Regions from separate parts of the Marinobacter sp. UBA3604 genome, predicted to be linked through region 1. Evidence: predicted binding sites of a transcription regulator. Region 1 holds the regulator's gene; each other region holds the start of a gene.
The links. The regulator FliA, encoded in region 1, starts transcription of late flagellar genes. The targets are predictions, from matches to a motif close to CTAAAGTTTNNNNNNNNNNNGCCGNTAA.

Region 1 (9,375 bases):
ACAACCTCGACCTGATGCCCAATGTTTATCGCATCACCCTGATGGGGGTGACCATTGCCGAGGCAGAAATCCATCCGGACCGTGAACTGGCGATAGACCCAGGTCAGGTGTTCGGCAAGATCGAGGGGATAGAGGGCAAAGACCCCGCCTTTGGCCTGGACGCCAGTTGGATCGAACCGGACAAGAAAGACCAGGCACAGACCCTCGGTTATACCGTCGTGGACGCCAGTACCGTAGTGGCAACACACCTCAACCAGATCCTCCAGAAACACGCCCACGAACTGCTTGGCCATGAGGAAGTCCAGAAGTGGCTGGAACAGCTCGAGAAAGTATCTCCAAAGCTGGCGGAAGAACTGGTACCCACCACCATTTCCATCAGCCTGCTGCTGAAGGTGCTGCAGAACCTGCTGAAAGAGGAAGTGCCGATCCGTGACATGCGCTCTATTGCCGAAGCGATCGTGAACGTTCATCCGAAGAGCCAGGACCCGAAGCTGCTGACCACGGTTGCCCGCCAGTCACTGCGCCGGATGATTGTCCAGAGTATCTGTGGCAACGACACAGAGATCCCGGTGATCACTCTGGATCCAGACTTGGAACAGTTATTGCTGAAGTCCATGCAGCAGAGTCAACAATCCGGCGGTCAGGAAGACATCGGGCTGGTGCTGGAGCCAAATATGGTTGAGAAGCTTCAGAGGTCGCTCCAGGACAGCGTTCAGCGCCAGGAGATGTTGGGCAAGCCGGCGATTCTATTGGTTTCAGGGCCCTTGCGCCCGGTACTGGCGAAGTTTGCCAGCTACGGAGTAGAGCGTCTGCATGTACTGTCGTACCAGGAAATTCCGGATAACAAACAGATCACTATTGTCGCATCCGTCGGTCAGTAAAGGCCGCGGCTGGAAAGGCGGAAGGCGCTGGAAAGCGCTGACCGGGGAGGAAGCATCATTATGAAAGTTAAGCGGTTTTTTGCCCAAAGCATGGCAGAGGCACTGCGTCAGGTGCGGGATCAGATGGGTCCCGATGCCGTAATCCTTTCCAATCGTCGTGTGGATGGTGGCGTCGAAATTGTGACAGCGCTCGATTATGACGAAAATATGGCGCGCCAACGCCTCGGTGACGCTGCGCGGGAAGCCACCAATGGCTCACGGCTAGCCGAAATGCAGGCGGAACAGCATCGCCGCCTGGAGGACGAACTCGGCCGCTCTCGCGATCGTATTCGGGAAGTGCGGGAAAAGCGCGCGACCTATGGTAATGCGGTTGCGGTTGCGGGTGGGGACTTCGGTCACGCTGGCTTGTCGAAAGAATCGCTGGCCGACGATGACATGGTGGTTGAAGAGCCTACCGCTGCCAGCGCTGCCTATTCCGGAGAACTGGCGCAAATGCGTGCGGAGATCAGTTCCCTTCGTGACCTGGTCAGTGCCCGGAATGGCGGTGAACCCGAACAAACAGCGGTGAACGCAGTACAGCAGAGGCTGTCTGAGAGGTTGCAGGAGTTTGGTCTCGGGCTGGAGCTCGCCAACTCTCTGTCCCGGCGCCACCGCGCAGGCCGGCTTGAGGATGGCTGGAAGCAGTCTCTGAAAATGCTGGCCGCCGGTGTGAAGACCGCGCGTACTGAATGGGCGGATGAGGGCGGTGTCTACGCCCTGGTGGGCCCAACCGGGTCCGGCAAGACGACGACCATCGGCAAGCTGGCCGCGCACTATGTGCTGCGCCACGGTGCCGACTCTCTGGCGCTGGTCACCACCGATCGCTATCGGGTCGCGGCCCATGAGCAACTATTTGTATTCGGGCGCATACTGAACGTTCCAGTTCGGGTTGTGGACGAAACCCATTCCCTGGACGACATACTGGACGAACTGTCGGACCGGCACCTGGTGTTGATTGATACCGCTGGCCTGACCAGCACCGACAAGGGCTACGAGGAGCAGCTTATGGAGCTGGCTCGCAGTCACCATCGGATTCGAACCCATCTGGTGGTTTCGGCAACCAGTCAGCCGCGCATCATGAAATCCGTTTGGCATTGCTATAAGATGGCAAATCTTACGGGTTGTGTGATGACCAAAATCGATGAAGCACTGACCCTGGGTGAATCGCTGGGATTCGTCATGGAAACGGGATTGCCGGTGGCGTATTACACCGACGGGCAGAAAATCCCGGAAGACCTGCACCACGCTGAGTCCATTCCGCTGGTGCGGTTGGCCGTGGAGAGGCTGAAGAAACTCCAGCAGCAACAGGCAGTCGCTGTTTAAAAACAACACAGCCTGCGGTTAAACGCGGCAAGAGATCAGAGTCAGTATGAGCAAACCACATCCGGTACAGGTGATTGCCGTTTCCGGCGGGAAAGGGGGCGTTGGCAAGAGCAACGTATCAGTGAACCTTGGCATCGCCCTAGCACAAATGGGACGGCGGGTGGTGCTGCTCGATGCCGACCTGGGCCTTGCCAACATTGACGTTCTGCTTGGCATTACCGCCAATCGTAATATCCAGGACGTCATCGCCGGGGAATGTGACCTTCGGGATGTGTTGGTCAACGGCCCCGGTGGCATCAAAATCGTGCCCGCGTCCTCAGGTACCCAACGCATGACCCAGCTTTCCAATCTGGAGCACGCTGGCCTGATCAACGCGTTCAGCGAACTGGGTGACCAGATCGATGTGCTGATCGTTGATACCGCTGCGGGTATTTCCGAATCGGTGGTCAGTTTCCTCCGAGCCTCACAGGAACTATTACTGGTTGTCTGTGATGAACCTACCTCTATCACCGATGCCTACGCCCTTATAAAGCTTATGAACCGGGATTACGGCACCAACCGCTTCCGTATACTGGCCAATCAGGTCAGGAATGAGCAGGAAGGTCGCCATCTGTTTGAAAAACTGACCCGGGTTACCGAGCGCTTTCTTGATGTGGCACTACAATATGTGGGTATGGTGCCGTATGACGAGGCCGTAAAAAAAGCGGTACAGCGCCAGCGTGCCGTGCTGGACGCCTATCCGCGGGCAAAAGCATCGTTGGCGATCAAGAGCCTCGCGGAGAAAGTGGATAGCTGGCCGCTGCCATCATCGCCCCGGGGACATCTGGAATTCTTTGTGGAGCGGCTCGTCGAAGTCTGATTTTGATCCTGTCACTGAATAGCCGGATACATGACATTGGCGAAAGAACTTGGAACCTACAACCGGACGGGTACACGAGGACCTTCCCAGCTCGTTGAGGAGCAGGCCCCGCTGGTCAAAAAAATAGCGCTTCACCTCATGGCGCGGCTGCCGGCATCTGTCCAACTGGATGACCTTATGCAGGCAGGCATGATTGGCTTGTTGGAAGCTGCACAGCGATACAGTTCCGACAAGGGGGCTACCTTTGAGACATACGCCGGGATCCGGATTCGCGGAGCCATGGTAGATGAAATTCGCAAAGGTGACTGGGTACCCCGATCCGTCCACAGGAACTCCCGCCGCATTGCCAAAGCCATCAAGGCTGTCGAGGACCGCCTGGGTCGGGAAGCTCAAGACTCGGAAGTAGCCGAGGAGCTGGGGCTGGACCTCGACGAATACTATTCCTCCCTGAGCGATGCTAACAGTGGCCGACTTTTTAGCCTGGATGAGCTCAATGAATCCGGCGAGCTGCCGATAGAAGAAACAGAGGACAGTGATAACCCGTTGGATGGCTTGGCGTCCGACAACTTCCGGAAGAGCCTGGCAGCTGCGATTGGTGACCTGCCCGAGCGAGAAAAGCTGGTGCTCAGCCTTTACTATCAGGAAGAATTGAACCTGAAGGAAATTGGTGCTGTGTTGGGTGTCAGTGAAAGCCGGGTCAGCCAGATTCACAGCCAGGCCGCGCTCCGTCTGCGGGGGCGTCTTACTGGTTGGCAGAGCTGAACAGGCCGCCAGTCCCATTGAACGGCGTTACCAGGCATTCTTTACTGTAGCCTTTTGGTAACCGGTGCTTTACAACCGGCTCAAAGGCCACACAATAAGCGGTTAAACTACCGGCCTGCTAGACTGTGAGCCGGAAGCCAAAAACGAATTCCGGGCGTTTTTAACTGGAGGTCCCATTGGACAAGAACATGAAAATCCTGATTGTGGATGACTTCTCCACAATGCGACGGATCATTAAGAACCTGCTTCGCGATCTCGGTTTTACAAACACTGACGAAGCAGACGACGGCAATACAGCACTGCCTATGCTCAGGAGCGGCAAATACGATTTTCTGGTAACCGACTGGAATATGCCAGGGATGTCCGGACTCGATCTGCTCAAGGAAGTCCGTGCCGATGACAGCCTGAAAACCCTGCCTGTGCTCATGGTGACCGCCGAGGCGAAGCGCGACCAGATTGTCGCTGCTGCGCAGGCCGGTGTGAACGGCTACGTGGTCAAGCCCTTCACGGCAGCCGTACTCAAGGAGAAGATTGAGAAGATCTTCGAACGCATCCAGTAATTCAGAGGTCGGACGGCTCCCATGAGCAATAGAAAAAAAGACCCACAGGGGCTCGACCCGGAGGTCACGGAGAAACTCCGCAGCCAGGCGGCCGAGTTGGTTGAACAGGTCAACGCCGGGGACTATGGCCGCGCGATGACGCTGATCAATGAATTGAGCGAGGTGAGGGACCAGAGCCTGTATCGGGAAGTCGGCCGCTTGACCCGCAGCCTCCACGAGGCGATCCGCAATTTCCAGATCGATCCCCGTAACGCCGAACAGTCAGAAGCTCTGTCGAAGATGACCGATGCGTCGGATCGCCTTGAGTACGTGGTTCAGATGACCGGTAAAGCGGCCAATCGGACCATGGATCTGGTTGAGGAGGCTATGCCCAAGGCCAGCGCCCTCCGCGACGAGGCCGCCGAGCTGAGAGACCAGTGGCAGAAACTGCGTCGCCGCGAGATGGCGCCGGCTGAATTTCGTGAGCTCTATGCCCGTATCGACACGTTTTTCGTGACCCTGAATACCGATGCCGGGGCGATGTACGACAACTTGTCGGAAATTCTTCTGGCCCAGGATTTCCAGGACCTCACTGGGCAGGTGATCCAAAAGGTCACCACTCTGGTTAAAGAGGTGGAAGAGCATCTGTTGAGCCTGGTAGTGATGGCGAGTCATGTGGACCAGATGACCGGCACCGTGCATGAACTGGAAGAGCGGGAAAAGATATCGGCGGAACAGGGTGTTGGTCCACAGATCAAGGCCGAAGAACGCGAAGACGTAGTATCGGGACAGGACGATGTTGATGATCTTCTGTCCAGTCTCGGTTTCTGAGTAAGAGAGGGTAACGCATGGCGCTTGATGCCGATGAAGAGATCCTGCAGGACTTCCTTGTTGAGGCAGGCGAGATACTCGAAAAGCTGTCGGAGCAACTGGTCGACCTGGAACAAAACCCGGACGACAGCGATCTGCTCAACGCCATCTTCCGAGGCTTTCACACCGTAAAAGGCGGCGCTGGGTTTCTGCAACTCGATGCCCTGGTGAACTGCTGTCATTCCGCGGAGAACGTCTTCGATATACTGCGCAACCATAAGCGCAAGGTAGACTCGGAACTGATGGACGTGGTGCTGGAAGCCCTGGATCACGTCAATGCCATGTTTGAACAGGTTCGCCACCACGAGGAACCGACGCCAGCTCCCGAGGAACTGATTGCCGCTCTGGACGCATTGGCGCAGCCGGCAGGGGAGTCGTCGCCAGCAAACGCAGCGGTCGCTCGCGAAGAACAGAACGAGAGCAATGAAGCCAGTTCTGGAGACGATGGCGGTGATATTACCGACGACGAATTCGAGCGGTTGCTGGATGCCCTGGAAGAGGAAAAGACCAGCGCTCCGGTTTCCAGTGACGACGGCAATGAATTTTCAGGCGGTGACGGAGGGAGCGGAGACGACATCTCCGATGATGAATTCGAGGCCCTGCTGGACCAATTGCATGGCAAGGGACAGTTCTCAGGCCCGCCTGAAACCGGCAAGACAGCCCCTGACAGCCAGGATGCCTCGGGCGACAAGGTTACCAGTGATGAGGCCAGTGACAGCAAGGGTGGCGACGACCTGATTTCGGACGACGAGTTCGAAAAGTTGCTGGATGACCTGCACGGCAAGGGTGGTAGCCCTACGGCAGAAACTGCCAAGCCGGCCCCTGGGCCTGCTGCAAAGCAGCCGTCGGCCACGTCTCCCAGTGCCAAGGCTGACAAGCCCGCGCAACCGACTGGTAAGCCCGAAAAAGCGCCTGCGGATAATGGCAAGGCAGGCGTAACGCCCGCGATGCCGGCACGGGATGCGAATGCACCAGTGGCTGAAACTTCGGTGCGGGTGGATACCAAGCGCCTGGACGACATCATGAACATGGTGGGTGAACTGGTGTTGGTGCGTAACCGGTTGCAGCGTCTGGGCGCCCAGAGTGAAGACGAGCATATGCACAAAGCCGTCTCCAACCTGGACGTGGTGACCACCGATCTTCAGTCAGCGGTGATGGCAACGCGGATGCAGCCCATCAAGAAAGTATTTGGCCGCTTCCCGCGGGTGGTTCGCGACCTGGCACGCAGCCTGAAGAAAGAAATCAACCTTGAGATGCACGGCGAAGAGACCGACCTGGACAAAAACCTGGTCGAGGCGCTGTCCGATCCTCTGGTCCATCTTGTTCGCAACTCGGTTGATCACGGTATAGAGGCACCCGATATTCGTGAAAAGGCGGGCAAGCCTCGTCAGGGTCGTGTGACGCTGTCGGCTGAGCAGGAAGGCGACCACATCCTGTTGTCCATCGAAGACGACGGTGCTGGTATGGATCCGGATGTACTGCGCCGAAAAGCGGTCGAAAAGGGCATCTACGAACAGGATGCCGCTGACCGACTGACCAACACCGAGTGCTACAACCTGATTTTCTCCGCCGGGTTCTCCACCAAGGATCAAATATCGGATGTGTCCGGTCGTGGCGTTGGCATGGACGTGGTGAAAACCAAGATCAGTCAGCTCAACGGGCAGCTGAGCGTCGAGTCGGAGCTGGGCAAAGGGTCTCGCATCGTCATCAAGGTGCCGCTGACCCTGGCCATCATGCCTACCCTGATGATCATGCTTGGCGACCAATCCTTCGCGCTGCCACTGGTGAACGTGGTCGAGATTTTCCATCTGGACCTCAGCAAGAAGAACATTGTGGATGGCCGTGAATGCATCGTGGTTCGAGACAAAGTCTTCCCGTTGTTCCACATCAAGCGATGGCTGGTCAAAGGCGCCGCTGGGCAGCCGGAACCAGAAAACGCCCACGTGGTTATCGTGGCGATGGGAACGCGGCGCGTCGGTTTTGTGGTGGATCAGCTGATCGGGCAGGAAGAGGTGGTGATCAAGCCCCTGGGCCGGGCCCTTCAGGGAACGCCGGGTATGGCGGGTGCGACCATCACTGGCGACGGTCGTATTGCACTCATTATTGATGTTCCGAGCCTGCTGCAAAACTACGGCAAATAACGTTGCGGCGGGCCCAGGTTTAGGAGAAATGGATGACGGTTTCTGTCCTGGTCGTTGATGATTCAGGTTTTTTCCGCAAGCGACTGACGGAAATCCTGACCGCTTCCGGTCAGATCAAGGTGGTTGGCGTGGCCACCAATGGGCGCGAAGGTGTCGAGCTGGCTGAAAAGCTGAGGCCTGACGTCATCACCATGGACTACGAGATGCCCGTCATGGACGGTATCAGCGCCGTCCGTGAGATCATGAAGCGACAGCCGGCGCCGGTATTGATGTTCTCCTCTCTCACCTACGAGGGTGCCCGGGTGACCCTGGATGCCCTTGAGGCAGGTGCCGTTGATTTCCTGCCCAAGAATTTTGAGGAAATTGCCCGGGATTCCAGTCAGCTTCAAAAAATACTCATTGAGCGTGTACTGGATGTCGCTGGCAGTCGCCCTGGTGCGAAACCGTCGGCGCCGCCTCCCACCGCTCCGCCGCCTTCGCCCCGTAGCCCTGCACCGGCAAGGCGCAGCGTGCCCGAGCGGCCGGCGGTATCGGACAGGTCCTCTCGCCCCAGCGCCCCAGAGCCTGAAGCACCGGCCCGTCGTTCGATTCGCCGCGGGCCTGCGAAACACTACAGTGTGGTTGCCATCGGCACGTCCACCGGCGGCCCGGTGGCCTTGCAACGTGTACTAATGGCGTTACCGGCCGGGTTTCCCGCGCCTGTGGTGCTCGTTCAGCATATGCCGGCCAGTTTTACCCCGGCGTTTGCCGAGCGCCTGAACAAGCTGTGCCAGATTCAGGTACGCCAGGCTGAAGACGGCGAAATGCTGAAGCCGGGCGTTGCGTTGCTTGCCCCCGGGGGCAAGCAGATGATGATTGAAAACCGGGGTGGCCAGGGCAGGGTCAGGATTCTTCCCGGAGATGACCGGCTTAACTACAAGCCCTGTGTGGATGTGACGTTCGGCTCCCTGGCCAGGAGTTTTCCCGGCAAGACCCTGGGCCTGATCCTGACGGGTATGGGCTCGGATGGAAAGGAAGGCTGTCGCCTGATGAAGCAGTCAGGCTCCGATATCTGGTCCCAGGACGAAAAAACCTCGGTGATCTACGGTATGCCCATGGCCGTGGCCAAGGCCGGGTTGTCTGACGAAATCCTTGCGCTCGATGACATTGGTCCCCGCCTGGCGGATGGGGTGAGCTGATGGATATTCTCAGCCTGCTGGGCGTCATTCTTGCCTTTGTGGCGATTCTCGGTGGAAACCTGCTGGAAGGTGGCGCCATCAGCTCGCTGTTCAATGGCCCGGCCGCGCTGATCGTGATTGGTGGTACGCTTGCAGCCACTATTCTCCAGACCTCCTGGCCGCTGTTAAAGCGGGCCTTTTCCCAGGTGCGCTGGGTGTTCTTTCCCCCCTACATCAGCCTGGAAGATGGTATCGGCAAAGTCATCGACTGGAGCGTCAAGGCCCGTAAGCAGGGTTTGCTGGGGCTGGAAGGGTTGGCTGAGAAGGAATCTGAGCGCTTTGCCCGTAAAGGGCTGCAACTGCTGGTGGACGGCGCTGAGACAGAAACCATCCGTAGCATTATGGAGGTGGACCTGGAGTCCCGTGAACAGCGGGATCTGGAGTCCGCCCGGGTGTTTGAGGCCATGGGTGGCTATTCGCCGACCATTGGCATCATTGGCGCGGTGATGGGGCTTATTCAGGTGATGACCAACCTCGAAGACCCCCAGTCACTTGGCAGCGGTATCGCCACTGCGTTCGTGGCCACCATCTACGGTGTTGCTCTGGCGAACCTGCTGTTCTTCCCGGTTGCCAACAAGTTGCGAGGCATTCTGCGGGAACGCACCCGTTATGAAGACATGATGATCGACGGCATCATCGCCATTGCCGATGGCGAGAACCCTAAATCCATCGAGCTGCGCCTGCGGGGCTTCCTGTAGTGCCGGCACCTGGCTGAGGGGTAAGCTGATGAGACGACGCAGGCAG
Region 2 (4,232 bases), on a different contig from region 1:
ATCTCGATTGCGCTGTTAGCGCCTGCAACAGTACCGATGTCGATAGAAGACACTGACTGGAGGTTAGAACCAACCACGGTGTCTGCTGCAACGTTCAGAATGCTACCAGCGGTTTCCGCAACCGAGGAACTGACTGAGAACGCACCGGATGAGGCGAACTCAACAGAACCAGAAGCAATCGTGCTGTCAGTGCTGCCAGCGGTCAAAGTAACCGCCGTCGGATCACCACTGCCCTGCAGCGTGGCGGTACCGGTAGCGTTACCTGAGTTGGCAAAGTCCTGCAGACGGATGTCTTTACCATCAGCCTGGGTCAGTGTGATTTCGCCACCGTTTGCTTCAGCCGTAACACCAGTGGTGCCTGAGGTATCGTTGATCGCTTTGGCCAGCGCACCCAGGTCAGTGGTAGTTACCGCTGCGGAGATGGTCGCTGTGTCGCCACCACTACCAAGCGTGAAGGAAACCGTACCATCGTCAGACAGACCAGCGAGGGTTGCCGTGGTCGATGCAGTAGCCGTTACACCAGTCGTGCCGGTTTCAGCGTTAACAGCAGCCGCAATCGCTTCTGCAGTATCGCCCTGGGTAATACCAATGACCTCAGAGCCTTCAGTTCCAGAAACGGTGATGTTCTGTGTAGCAATGGTGTTGTTGGCAACCGTTGCCACATCAGCCGCAGCTACCGCAACAGAACCTGTGCCCTGGCTGACAGTGGTATCACTTTCACCGGATACGGTGTTGTTACCAAGGTCGGCACCACGAGCACCGGTCACGGATACTGAGATGGTCTGGTTAGCGTTGGCACCAACCTGGAATGACTGAGCAGTGAAGCTGCCATCCAGAAGGTTGAGGCCGTTGAACTGGGTAGTACCGGCAATACGGTCAAGCTCTTGCTTCAGCTGGTTTACTTCGCCCTGAAGTGCAGAGCGGTCAGAAGAAGAGTTAGTCGAGTTGGCCGACTGAACAGACAGCTCACGGATACGCTGCAGGATATTGGTGGTTTCTTCCAGAGCACCTTCAGCAGTCTGAGCCAGAGAAATACCGTCGTTGGCGTTACGCTGCGCAACGTTCAGACCAGAGATCTGGGACTGAAAACGGGTCGAAATTGCAAGGCCAGCAGCATCGTCCTTGGCGGAGTTGATACGCAGGCCGGATGACAGACGCTCCAGAGCTTGGTTAGAAAGCTCCTGGGATTTGTTCAGCTGGTTCTGAGCTGACAGTGACGCAACGTTAGTGTTAATACCGAGAGCCATATTGCTTCTCCTTCGACATATGTCGTTATTTCATGGAAAAGGAATGGCGCCCATTTTCAGTTTGGGAGCGCCTCCCTGTTATTGCGCTTAACGGCGCCCCCGTCCGTACCTTTAGAAAAAATTAACGGTATTTTGTAAGGGAATGTAAAAGCGGCAATAGTCTTCCTTATACCGCTATATGCTGACGATTGGATTCATGCCCCAAACATCAAAACGACCAATAAAACCAATACTAATCAATATCTTAAAAACAAAACTCCGAAACTGGCACAACCTTCGCTTACCTCCCTGCAAAACGGCAATTAAATGAACTTCCGCCGGCAAGGCGTCCATTTTGATCGGGCACCGGGTTACCGGCATCTCTGAGCAGGGAGAAATGTTATGCCTCAGATCATCAACACCAATATCGCGTCGCTGAATGCTCAGCGAAACCTGAACACTTCACAGGAAGACTCCAACGTTGCCCTGCAGCGGCTGTCATCCGGCCTGCGCATCAACTCCGCCAAGGACGACGCTGCCGGGCTTGCCATCTCTGAGCGATTCACATCGCAGATCAAAGGCCTCAACCAGGCCATTCGAAACGCCAACGACGGTATTTCTCTGGCTCAGACTGCTGAAGGCGCGCTGGGCGAATCCGGGAACATCCTGCAGCGCATTCGGGAACTGGCGGTACAATCCGCCAACGCAACGAACTCCGCATCTGACAGGAAGGCCCTGCAGTCCGAAGTAAACCAGCTAAAAGGCGAGCTGGAGCGCATTGCCACTACCACCGAGTTCAACGGGCTGAAACTCCTGGACGGCACCTTCCAGGCCCAAAAATTCCAGGCTGGCGCCAATGAAAACCAGAGCATCGCCGTTTCCATCGAAGGCGCCCGAACCGCCGACCTGGCCAACAACACGCTCGACGCGGCCAACGCAACCCTGAACCAGGGCACCGGTTCAACAACCGCAGCGAATGCGACGTTACCCGCACAAAACACGATCGCCACGCAGAATCTCACCATTTCCAGCTCGTTGGACAGCCAGGTGGTGCCCATTACAGCAGGTGACACGGCAGAAGACATCGCCGCAGCCATCAACGACATCGGTGCCACGACGGGTGTGAACGCGACGGCAAGAACATCGGCGACCCTGAGCAACACCGCTACCACGCCAATCGCCGTGCCTCAAACCGTGTCGCTCACCCTTTCCAATGGGAGCAGCTCAGCGACCATTTCCGCGCAGATCACCGATGCAAACGACCTCTCAGCGATTGCACGTGAGGTGAACGCCGCGTCTGGTAAGACCGGCATTACCGCGGAAGTTGCTAACGACGGCAGTATCACGCTGATTCAGGAACAGGGTAAAGACATCACTATCGAAGACTTTACCGCTGCCGGCTCTCAACAGTTGGCGGTACAGGGTAGCGGCGACCCGAGCGCCATCGAACTGACAAGTGGTGGCGCTAATGCCACACGGATTGCCGGTGAGTTGACGCTGGACTCGTCCGTTAGCTTCGCCGCGACGTCTGACGCCACCCTGGCCGCAGGCAGCGTCCTGAACAGTGCACAGAATACCGCCGCCGGCTCTACGCCTGAAGAAGTGGCAGGTATCGATATAAGCACCGTTGACGGCGCAACCAGCGCACTCGCAGTTGTGGATGCGGCATTGGAAACCATCAGTGGCATTCGTGCCGACCTGGGCGCTGCCCAGAATCGACTCGAGTCGACCATTGCCAACCTGAGCACGACCTCTGAGAACCTGTCGGCCGCGCGTTCACGAATTCGTGATGCAGACTTTGCCGCCGAATCCGCAGAACTCGCCCGCACCCAGGTGCTGCAGCAGGCCGGCTTGTCGGTATTGGCCCAGGCCAACGCAAGGCCACAGCAGGTTCTGCAGTTGCTGCAGGGTTAATCGGGTTTCGTCACAGAGTCAAAGGGGTAGCCCCATGCAAGCACAGCACAACATCCATGCCACAGACGCACAAAAAGCCCACATTGCGCGGCTCCTGCTGCAGGCGAACCTGGCCTATGCGGAGTCCAACAGTCCGGCGTCGTTGGTTCAGCGTATCAAGGCGCGGCAGGAATGCCGCGACTACCTGAATGAAGTACTGGCGCAGGAGCCGGGCAATGCGGGCGCACTGGGCTTGCTGGGGCGAGTGGAAATGGATGACGGCGCGCTTGACAAGGCACACGCCCTGTTCACCGATAGCCTGAACCATGATCCCATGCAGCCGCAGCAGTTCACCAACCTGGGTTACTGGGCGATCAAGTCCGAGCGCCCGGCTCTGTCGGAGCAGTATTTCATCCAAGCCCTTGAGATAGACCGGCAATCCGCCGCCGCCTTTGGCGGGGTTGCCCATGCCAAGCGGCTGCAGGGCCAGTTCGATGTGGCTTACCTGCACTACCGCAAACTGCTGGAGATGGGCCTGGAATGGCCGTCCATTTATAGCGGTATGCTGACCTGCGCCGAGCACCTGGATGTCAACAGGGTCGATACCAAACTGGTTAGGGACGCCATCCTCCTGCTGCGTCATGACGGCCTGCCCCACCAGGAAATCGGCCGGTTCGTGGGTACCATCATCCGCCAGCAGTACGATCTGGAAAACCCGAATGCCCAGGTGGATCTGGTCGCCGCGAGCGAAGACGAACTGCTGATCCTGGCACTGGAAAAAACTCTGATGCCAGACCCCACCGTGGAAGAGCTGGTCACGCTGCTGCGCCGAGCGGTCATTGCCGAAGTTGCGCAAACCGTTGAACTGAGGGACGAGCTCCAGCCGCTGGCGCTGGCGCTGGCGGTTTACGCCGATCGCACCGGTTACGCCCTGACAGCGGAGGACGACGAAGAGCGGCTGGCCTCCGCCATCAACGACAGCATTTGCGCCCAGCTTGCGATGGGCGAGCAACAGGACGGCATGATCGGTTCGCTGATCGTCAGTGCCATGTACGGCGCTCTGTTCCATCAGAAGTATGCTGTGCAGCTTGGCCGCTGGAACCTGGTGGACTG
Region 3 (9,375 bases), on a different contig from region 1:
AACCGGTTTGAATCCACAATCGCCAACCTGAGCACAACTGCCGAAAACCTGTCGGCCGCTAACAGCCGGATTCTGGATGCAGACTTCGCATCTGAAACTGCTAAGCTGTCCAAGGCGCAGGTTCTCCAGCAGGCTGGTATCTCTGTACTGGCGCAGGCGAATGCCCGCCCGCAGCAGGTTCTGTCCCTCCTGCAGTAACAGGGGCATAACGGCAAGGCCGGGGTCTTTGGGCCCCGGTTTACTGCTGTATGAGGATAGCGAGGTGAGCTATGAATGGCGTTAACCTGAATGGCCCGGATTTGAAGCTGATTCGTTCCAGCGAGCAAGCTCCGGCTCGGGCAATTTCGTCATCTCAGGCCGAAGGCAGGAATGCCTCCGCCCTGACTGCACCTTCATCACCTGGTCTTGCTGAGCGTTCGGAGTTGTTGTCCGGGGCTCAGGAACTTTCGAAAGCTGAGAGGCTCGAAAGGCGCAGTGAGGCACAGAAAGAGAAATTGGATGATGCCGTGTCTCAACTGAACGATTTCGTTCAGACGGTCCAGAGGGATTTGCAGTTTGAAGTGGATAACGAGCGGGGACAGACGATCGTCAAGGTCGTCGATCAGTCCACCCAAGAGGTTATTCGGCAAATTCCGGATGAAGTTGCGTTGAGGTTGGCAGAAAACTTGCAGCAGGATGAACCGCTGACGTTATTCAACACGAAGGTCTAGAGTTTGCCGCTCTTGGCCTGACGTTGAAAACGGTTGTTCAGCACCGCCGCACCCGAAAGGGGCCGGCGGTGTTTTGCTTACATGTGGTTACAAATTGGTCGGTAGAAAAGGCAAAGTTTTGCCGCTTCAGGCCGATATATGGAATAGCATTGGAAATTGCCCTCCTGAGGAGGCACATACTATGGCAAATATATCATCGTTGGGTATCGGGTCTGGTGTTCTGACCTCCGAGTTGGTCGATCAGTTGGTGCAAGCGGAACGGGCACCGACGGAAAATCGTTTGGCTCAGAAAACCGAGCGCACCCAGGCGCTGATTTCTGCCTATGGCACGCTTCGCAGTGCAGTAACAGAGCTGCGCCTTCCAATGCGGCAATTGAGTGCTCCAGATAATCTCAAAGCCTTTTCTGCAACGTCGTCCAACGAAGACGTTGCTGTGTCTGTGGACAGCTCCAAGGCTAACCGCGGTACTTACAGTGTCGATGTGACAAGTCTCGCCAGCGCTCAGGCGCTCGCGTCGCGTGATGTATTCGCGGATCGCGACAAGACCAGTGTTGGCCAGGGAACAATGACGCTTTCTGTTGGTGACAACACCACCAATATTGTTATAGACAGCAGTAACGACACGTTGCAGGGCCTGGCAAACGCAATCAACGATTCTGATGCAGGGGTTTCAGCGGGCGTAATCGATACCGGTAGTGGTTTCCAGCTCGTGCTATCGGCAGACGAAACCGGTACGGCAAACGCCGTTAGTATTTCCGTATCGGGCGACAGCGCCGGCACGGATACCGATGCCCAGGGGCTTTCCCGTTTTGCGTTTAACACATCAATGGATGCGGGCGCCGGTCTCAATGAGACAATCGCCGCGTCGGACGCCGTGATGAGTATCAATGGCGTAGAGGTTACCCGTTCTACCAATAGTTTTGAGAACGTCATTGATGGTTTGACATTTGATCTGACTGCCACTGGTACGTCCACGGTTAAGGTTGAACAGGATCTCGGTGCGGTAGCAGACCGTGTCCAGGGCTTTGTCGAGAAATTTAATGGCCTGCAGGAAACCATTGATGCGCTGGCAGGATTCAATGCAGAGAGCGGTAGCGGAAGCCTTCTGACTGGCGATAGCGTTATTCGGGGTATTCAGAACCAACTCCGCCAAGTGCTGACCCGCGTTGTTCCCGGGCTTGAAGACGCAAGTGTCCGAAGTCTGGCGGATGTGGGTATTACCACAAATTTCGAGACTGGCTCTCTGGAATTTGACCGCGAAGAGTTCATGGCGCAGTTAAAGGCTAATCCGGACGATGTCACGGCTTTGTTTGCCGAACAGGGCAGGGCTACCGACAGCCAGGTAGAGTTTGTTCGCAGTGGTGTAAACACCGAACCTGGAACCTATGATATCAACGTGACCCAGGCTGCGACCCAGGGCACGCTTGCCGGGAATGCCGCAGCCACTTTTCCCGTTACTATTGACGGAACAAATGATGAGTTTTCACTGCTGGTTAATGGTGATACCTCCGTTAACCTTCAGCTTACACAGCAGACTTACAACAGTGCACAGGATCTGGTTGACGAGATTCAGGCTCAGCTTAATAGCAACAACGCGCTGAACGCGTCAGATGGGTCCGTTCAGGTGAGCCTGGGGGCTGGGGATGAGCTGGTTTTCTCTTCCTCCACCTACGGCAGCGAGTCTTCGGTCACCTTGTCGTCCGCTGAAAGCGCGGCTACGTTTGGATTGGATGCCGCCACAAGCACGGATGGCCTCGATGTTGCGGGTACCATTGACGGAAGAACAGCTGAAGGCGAAGGGCAAACACTGTTTCTGGGCGAAAACAGCGGTGCTGCGTCTGGGCTCCAGGTACAAATATTGGGCGATCAGACTGGAAGTCGAGGCTCGATACAATTTATTGAAGGTGTTGGCGAACGTACGGTTGACCTGATCACCAACTTTGTCGGTGCCGATGGTGCAATTGATACCAGAACCGAGAGCCTGAACCGCGATCTGGAGCGAATTCAGGAAAATCAGATTCGGCTGGAAGAGAGAATTACAGCCTATCGAGAGCGCCTGGTGAGTCAATTTACAGCTGCGGATTCATTGATCTCGCAACTGAACAGTACACAGGACTTTGTGAGCCAGCAGCTTGCTGCGCTGGCACCACAGAATAATCGCAATAACAATTGATGTTTATTGCACGAAAAGCGAATAAAGAGGTCACTTATGAACGGTTTACAGGCTTACCAACGCGTAAACGCCCAAACCAGCATTACGGATGCCGATCCTCACAAGCTGATCCAGCTTCTTTACAACGGAGCGTTGGAACGCATTAACATGGCCAAAGCCAGGATGCAGGCGAAGGATTTTGAGGGCAAAGGCCGATTGATTTCCAAAGCGATTGAAATCATCGGTGGCCTCCGTGGCTTTCTGGATTTCGAGAAGGGTGGCGATCTGGCCGTGCGCCTGGAATCGCTTTATGACTACATGGAGCGGACCCTTTTTGAAGCGAATGCCAAGAATGACGTCGCTAAGCTTGATGAAGTCGCGGACCTTCTGCGCTCAATCAAAGACGGCTGGGATGGCATCCGCGAAGAGGCTACCTCCAAGCAACAGCAGGCTGTCTGAATACGACGTTCTGGTGTGAATACCGTGCATTCTATCCAAGATGCCACCTGGCGCCCTGCCGGTGGCATCCGCGGCCAGTAACGAGGCCGCCCTCTTGCCCCAATAGCCATTCCCCCCGCTGTCCCGTACAATACGCCCCTTATTTTTGATACATCCATTCTGTTCAGTCTGGAGCAAGGGCATGTCTGATATTAAAAAGGTGGTTCTGGCGTATTCCGGTGGCCTGGATACCTCGGTAATCGTTCGCTGGTTGCAGGATACCTATGAGTGTGAGGTGGTGACGTTCACCGCCGACATCGGCCAGGGCGAGGAAGTTGAGCCGGCGCGTGAGAAAGCGAAAGCGCTCGGCGTGAAGGAAATCTACATTGAGGACCTGCGCGAGGAATTCGTTCGTGACTACGTGTTCCCGATGTTCCGCGCCAACACCATCTACGAAGGGGAGTACCTGCTGGGTACCTCCATCGCACGCCCGCTGATCTCCCGTCGTTTGATTGAGATTGCCAACGAAACCGGTGCGGACGCGATTTCCCACGGCGCTACCGGCAAAGGCAACGATCAGGTTCGTTTCGAGTTAGGTGCCTACGCGCTGAAGCCGGGTGTGAAGGTGATTGCCCCCTGGCGTGAGTGGGATCTGAATTCCCGTGAGAAGCTGCTGGCTTATTGCGACGAGCGCAACATTCCGGTGGAGAAGAAGAAGGGCAAGAGTCCGTACTCCATGGATGCCAACTTGCTGCATATCTCTTATGAAGGCATCAACCTGGAGGACCCCTGGGCGGAAGCCGAGGAAGATATGTGGCGCTGGAGTGTGTCTCCGGAAGCAGCGCCCGACACGCCTTCCTATATCGAAGTGACCTATGAGAAAGGCGATATCGTGGCGATTGATGGCCAGGCCATGAAGCCTCACGAGGTGCTTGAACACCTGAACAAGGTCGCCGGCGAGAACGGGATTGGTCGTCTGGACATTGTTGAGAACCGGTATGTGGGCATGAAATCCCGCGGTTGCTACGAAACTCCGGGTGGCACCATCATGCTGCGCGCCCACCGTGCGATTGAGTCCATCACCCTGGACCGCGAAGTGGCGCACCTGAAGGACAGCATCATGCCGCGTTATGCGGAGGTGATTTACAACGGTTACTGGTGGTCCCCTGAGCGGGAAGCGCTGCAGGCGCTGATCGACCAGACCCAGACTTATGTAAACGGTACCGTGCGCCTGAAGCTCTATAAGGGCAATGTGGATGTGGTTGGGCGTAAGTCTGACGATTCGCTGTTCGATGAGAAGATTGCGACCTTCGAGGAAGACCAGGGCGCCTACGATCAGAAGGATGCTGAAGGCTTTATCAAGCTGAATGCGCTTCGGTTGAGGATTGCGGCTGGCAAGGGTCGCAAGCTTTAACTGGCCTCCCGTGACGCCCGGAACTCTCCGGGCGTCTTCCCCGTCTCTGCTTTGAACTTTCGGTGAAACGACGTTGTTTCGCTGTACCCCAGCCTCAACGCTATCTCCGGAATGCCCAGTTCGCTGTTCGCCAAAAAATCTTCCGCCATTGCCTGCCTTACCTCGTCCAGCAACTGCTGATACGAAACACCTTCCTGACTAAGTTTTCTCTGCAACGTTCGGCTGGTCATGCCCAGATGGTCTGCGACCATGTCCTGGCGGGTGATGCCGTGCATCAACTGTTTGCGAATGCTGTGTTTAACCCGGTTGGTGAGGGCTGTGTCGGTGTCCAGAGTGGCCAGTTGGCTGAGGGCGTGGGCTTCCAGGGTTTTTCGCAGCAGTGGGTCAGGCTGGCGCAGGGGAGTGCTCAGCAGGTCTTTGCGCAGAACAATGGCGTCTTCGTTGGAACGAAAACGTACCGGGCAGCCCCAGCGTTCCGTGTAGGCGCTCTCCAGCTCCGGCCCGGGGGAAGGGTGTTCGAGGTGAACTTCCACTGGCGAGGCGGCGTTGTTGTCGGCCAGCCAGCGGGCGTAGTTGATCCAGGAGGCGAAGACGTTGTCCACCATCTGGGGGCGAACGACCGGGTCGGTGTAGTTGCAGGCCCAGATCAGTCTGATGTGATCGCCGCTACCCGCAATTTGCGTCGTTCCCATGTCGCCGACCAGTTTCTCGAACGGGGCAATGCGAGCGACTGCTTCTCCCAGCGTGGCGGAGCTCATGGTGATATACCCGAGAACACTGTAGGACCCCGGTTGCACGAAGTCACCGGTTTCAAGGCCGAGGATGGGGTTATTGCTTTGTTCACAAAGCAGCCGTATGAATGCCTGGAACTGCTCGCCGTTTATACGCTCGTCGTCGGTCTGGAGAATCGATGCGTCAAGCCCGGCTTTGTTGAACAGTGCTGAGGTATCCAGGCCTTGGGCATTGGCGGCGCGGACATATTGTCTTAGGGCTGCTACGGAGGCGGTTCCGAGGGTCTTCATGATTACGGCAACGTCTTGGGGTTATTGTTGCCATCAGTATAACGGAAGCAGAAAAGAAAAAAGCCAGCTAAGAAGCTGGCTTAAAAACAAGGAAAGAACGAAAGTGCCTGAAAAATTCGTTAATTCTGCGGACTTTCCCCATTTGGCGGCGGAGGTACTACTCGGCTCCTCCGCCATGGGGGATACTGCTTAAATCCACAATTTCAGAATAGGGCTTTCGCTCATGGAAGTCTGTTTATGATGTGTGTCGCAGTGTTACGTAGCGTAATCCGACACTCTGCTTCAGGCTTTCTCAAGCTCTGGTTTGGTCTCGGTAAACCGTCGGGTCTCATAGGCATCCACCAAGCCCTGAACTGCTGCACGCTCCATCTCCTGGACCGAAGGGGTGCCGTGTTGGGCATCCGCCCTGCAAAGCACCATGCCCGCCTCAACCGAGATGTAGCCCGCCGTGGTCTTCAGAGCTTTGTGGTTAATGCCGTCGAATACGCGGCGAAAAGCGGTTGTGGAGCAATGATCGCTGTTTGGGAAGTGAGCGATAATCGCGTACTGGTTGTCGCCCACGCGGCACAGGGAGTCCATGGGCCGGATCAGATGGCTCAGGCGGCGGGCGATGCCAACGGCCAGCTCACTCATCACCGAGGGCGCATGTTTACGCTTGAGTTCCTGCCAGTTGCGAATGCCGCACAACACATAGGCAGAGGCGCCGCCACGGGACTCCGCCTGCCGCAGGCATTTGCCCAGCTTATCCCGGGCATAACGGTTGTTGCAGAGGCCCGTTTCAAGATCAATGATGTTACTGCTTTCCAGTTCGCGGTTGTTCTCAATCAACAGGGAGTTAGCGCGCAAAAGGGTGTTCTGGCGGTCCGCCATGCGGTCGGCCGCGAAAATTCTTGGAATCAGCTGCTTGGTCATGTCCGATTTATAGATGAAGTCGTCGACGCCCCGGTCGAATGCTTCTGACAGGGCCTCCACACTCTCCCGGGCGGTGAGCAGGATCACGTAGGTGTAGTGGTTGTTCTGCTCATCCTGCTGGCGGACCTGATCGGTCAGCTCCAGCCCGTCCATCTCCGGCATCAACCAGTCAGCAATCAACACACTGACTGGGCGTTGGTCAATAAACTCAAGCGCGGCAGGGGCATTGTTGGCGATTCGCACGTCGCGGTACCCTGCATTGCGGAGGGTTCGGCCCACCACCATACTGCTGAATTTGGCGTCGTCTACCACGAGGATGGGAAGATCAAGATTTGGCATTGTTAACTACTACTCACCAGTCCATTGTCAGATGCGGTGCCGGCCCGGTCTTGGTATGCTTTGGCACCTTGCGCAACCAGAAGGGCACCAGTATAGCGTTTTGTACGTGCCCTGACGTGGATAATTGTAAAAAGTGAGAACACATCATGCCTTCTTTTGACATCGTTTCTGAAATCGACATGCACGAAGTGACCAACGCCGTGGACCAGGCCAAGCGCGAGCTGGGCAATCGCTGGGACTTCAAGAACGTGGACGCGGACATCGAACTGGACGACAAAGGCATCACCATCAGCGCCGAGCAGGAATTCCAGTTGGAGCAGTTGATGGACATGCTGCGCATGGCCTTCGCCAAGCGCAATATCGATTCCCGGGCGCTATCCGAAGACGGAGAAAGCAAAGCCGGCAAACTGGTCAAGCAGCATCTGCAATTGAAGCAGGGAATCGAAACCGACATGGCCAAGAAGATCGTCAAGATGATCAAGGACGGTAAGCTCAAGGTCCAGGCCAGCATCGAAGGTGACAAAGTAAGGGTAAAAGGGAAAAAACGCGATGACCTGCAAACGGCGATTGCGCTGTTAAAGGAAGCCGAGCTGGATATTCCACTGCAGTTCAATAATTTCCGCGACTGAACCGGGAGCCACACCATTTTATCCGGCAACACCCTGGCGTTACTTAAGGAAACCCTCCACACCTACACACGTTGGCAGGTCATTGCGCTCCTGTTTCTGGGGTTTTCGGCCGGCCTGCCGTTCCTGCTGGTGTTCTCCACCCTGAACGCAAGGCTGGCGGATGTCGGGGTGGAAACGGCCACCATCGGTTTTTTCAGTTGGCTGGGCATAACCTATTCCATCAAGGTGTTCTGGGCGCCGGTAGTGGACCGGTTGAAACTGCCGATTCTCGACAGGCTGCTGGGCAAGCGCCGGAGTTGGATATTATTGGCTCAGGCGGGCATCGCAACGGGCCTGTACCTCATGGCCCACGTGGACGCCACCGTGGCACCGGAGATGATGGCGTTCTGCGGTTTGCTGGTGGCTTTCTCGTCCGCCACCCAGGACGTGGCGATTGATGCCTACCGGATCGAAGTGGCGGAAGAGCGGTTGCAGGCGGCACTGGCGGCCACCTATATCTTCGGCTACCGGCTGGCTTTGCTGGTCGCGGGGGCCGGGGCCTTGTATCTTGCGGAGTTCTGGTCCTGGCAGGTGTCTTACGAAGTGATGGCGCTGCTTGTTGGCGTAGGCATGGTGACGGTACTCATCGTGCGGGAACCCAGGGTCAATCACTACGCCGCCGCCCAGGACATCGCCGACAAAATTGAGCACGAGGCGAGTAAGCGTACCCACCTCAACCCCCGCCTGGCGCGATTTATCGGATGGTTCTACGCTGCCATCGCCGGGCCCTTCCTGGACTTCTTCCGTCGCTACAAGGAACTCGCCATCCTGATCCTGGTGATGGTCGCTGTGTATCGCATCTCCGACATCGCCATGGGGGTTATGGCAAACCCCTTCTATCTGGATTTCATGGGCTTCTCGAAAACCCAGGTGGCCGACGTCACCAAAATCTTCGGCTTCTTCATGACCATCGCCGGCTCTCTGGTGGGTGGTGTACTCGTAGTACGGTACGGCGTACGTCGCATCCTGCTGGCCGGCGCCATCATGACCGCAGCCACCAACCTGCTTTTCGTCGTTCTGGCACAATACCCGCCCAACATTGTCACCCTTGCACTGGTGGTCAGTGCCGACAATCTCAGTGGCGGCATCGCCAATGTGGCATTGATAGCCTGGCTGTCCAGCATGACCAGCGCGGCCTTCACCGCTACCCAGTACGCCCTGTTCAGCTCCCTGATGACACTGCCCGGAAAATTCATCGGCGGCTTCTCCGGCATCGTCGTGGCCGGATTCGGTTACGCAGAATTCTTCCTGGTTGCCGGCATAATGGGCGTTCCCGCCATACTGCTGGCCATATACATGATGCGCAAAGGCGAACGCCTGGACGCCTTGGCACCGCGGAACGAAGCTGTTGAGTCGTCATGACCGAACCCACCAAAGACCAGAAAATCTGGCAGGTTGTCGCCGCTATCCCCCCTGGCTGTGTAGCCAGCTACGGCCAGATCGCAGATATGGCCGGCCTGGGCCGGCAGGCCCGGTATATCGGTAAAGCTTTGGGAAAACTCCCAGAAGGGCACGCCATTCCCTGGTATCGCGTGATCAGAAGCAATGGCCAGATCGCCTTCCCCATCGGCAGCGAGGCCTTTGAGACGCAAGCCCAGAGCTTGCGGGAGGAAGGAGTTGTCGTTGTAGATGGAAGAATATCAATGAAACAGTTCGCCTGGCGTCCTTAGTTTTTTGGGTTGATACACATCGGAGTTAGGTCGGGCAGGGGGCGGTGCCA

Region 2: the regulator FliA is predicted to act here: its motif matches at 1,335-1,362, upstream of B2590_RS00780 (flagellin).
Region 3: the regulator FliA is predicted to act here: its motif matches at 821-848, upstream of fliD (flagellar filament capping protein FliD).

What each region holds. Positions count from the first base shown of each region.
Region 1 covers NZ_DFMB01000017.1:27,871-37,245, reverse strand. The annotation lists gene flhA (flagellar biosynthesis protein FlhA) at 1-881, shown strand, start outside; gene flhF (flagellar biosynthesis protein FlhF) at 942-2,243, shown strand; gene B2590_RS05160 (MinD/ParA family protein) at 2,290-3,102, shown strand; gene B2590_RS05155 (RNA polymerase sigma factor FliA) at 3,133-3,864, shown strand; gene cheY (chemotaxis response regulator CheY) at 4,041-4,424, shown strand; gene B2590_RS05145 (protein phosphatase CheZ) at 4,446-5,234, shown strand; gene B2590_RS05140 (chemotaxis protein CheA) at 5,252-7,414, shown strand; gene B2590_RS05135 (protein-glutamate methylesterase/protein-glutamine glutaminase) at 7,447-8,592, shown strand; gene B2590_RS05130 (flagellar motor protein) at 8,592-9,329, shown strand; gene motD (flagellar motor protein MotD) at 9,358-9,375, shown strand, end outside.
Region 2 covers NZ_DFMB01000004.1:393-4,624, reverse strand. The annotation lists gene B2590_RS00780 (flagellin) at 1-1,247, opposite strand, end outside; gene B2590_RS00775 (flagellin) at 1,629-3,140, shown strand; partial or broken gene B2590_RS00770 (hypothetical protein) at 3,175-4,232, shown strand, end outside.
Region 3 covers NZ_DFMB01000004.1:4,683-14,057, forward strand. The annotation lists gene B2590_RS00780 (flagellin) at 1-198, shown strand, start outside; gene B2590_RS00785 (flagellar protein FlaG) at 270-710, shown strand; gene fliD (flagellar filament capping protein FliD) at 892-2,883, shown strand; gene fliS (flagellar export chaperone FliS) at 2,920-3,321, shown strand; gene B2590_RS00800 (argininosuccinate synthase) at 3,503-4,714, shown strand; gene B2590_RS00805 (AraC family transcriptional regulator) at 4,711-5,736, opposite strand; gene B2590_RS00810 (response regulator) at 6,019-6,987, opposite strand; gene B2590_RS00815 (YajQ family cyclic di-GMP-binding protein) at 7,134-7,616, shown strand; gene B2590_RS00820 (AmpG family muropeptide MFS transporter) at 7,650-9,017, shown strand; gene B2590_RS00825 (MGMT family protein) at 9,014-9,325, shown strand.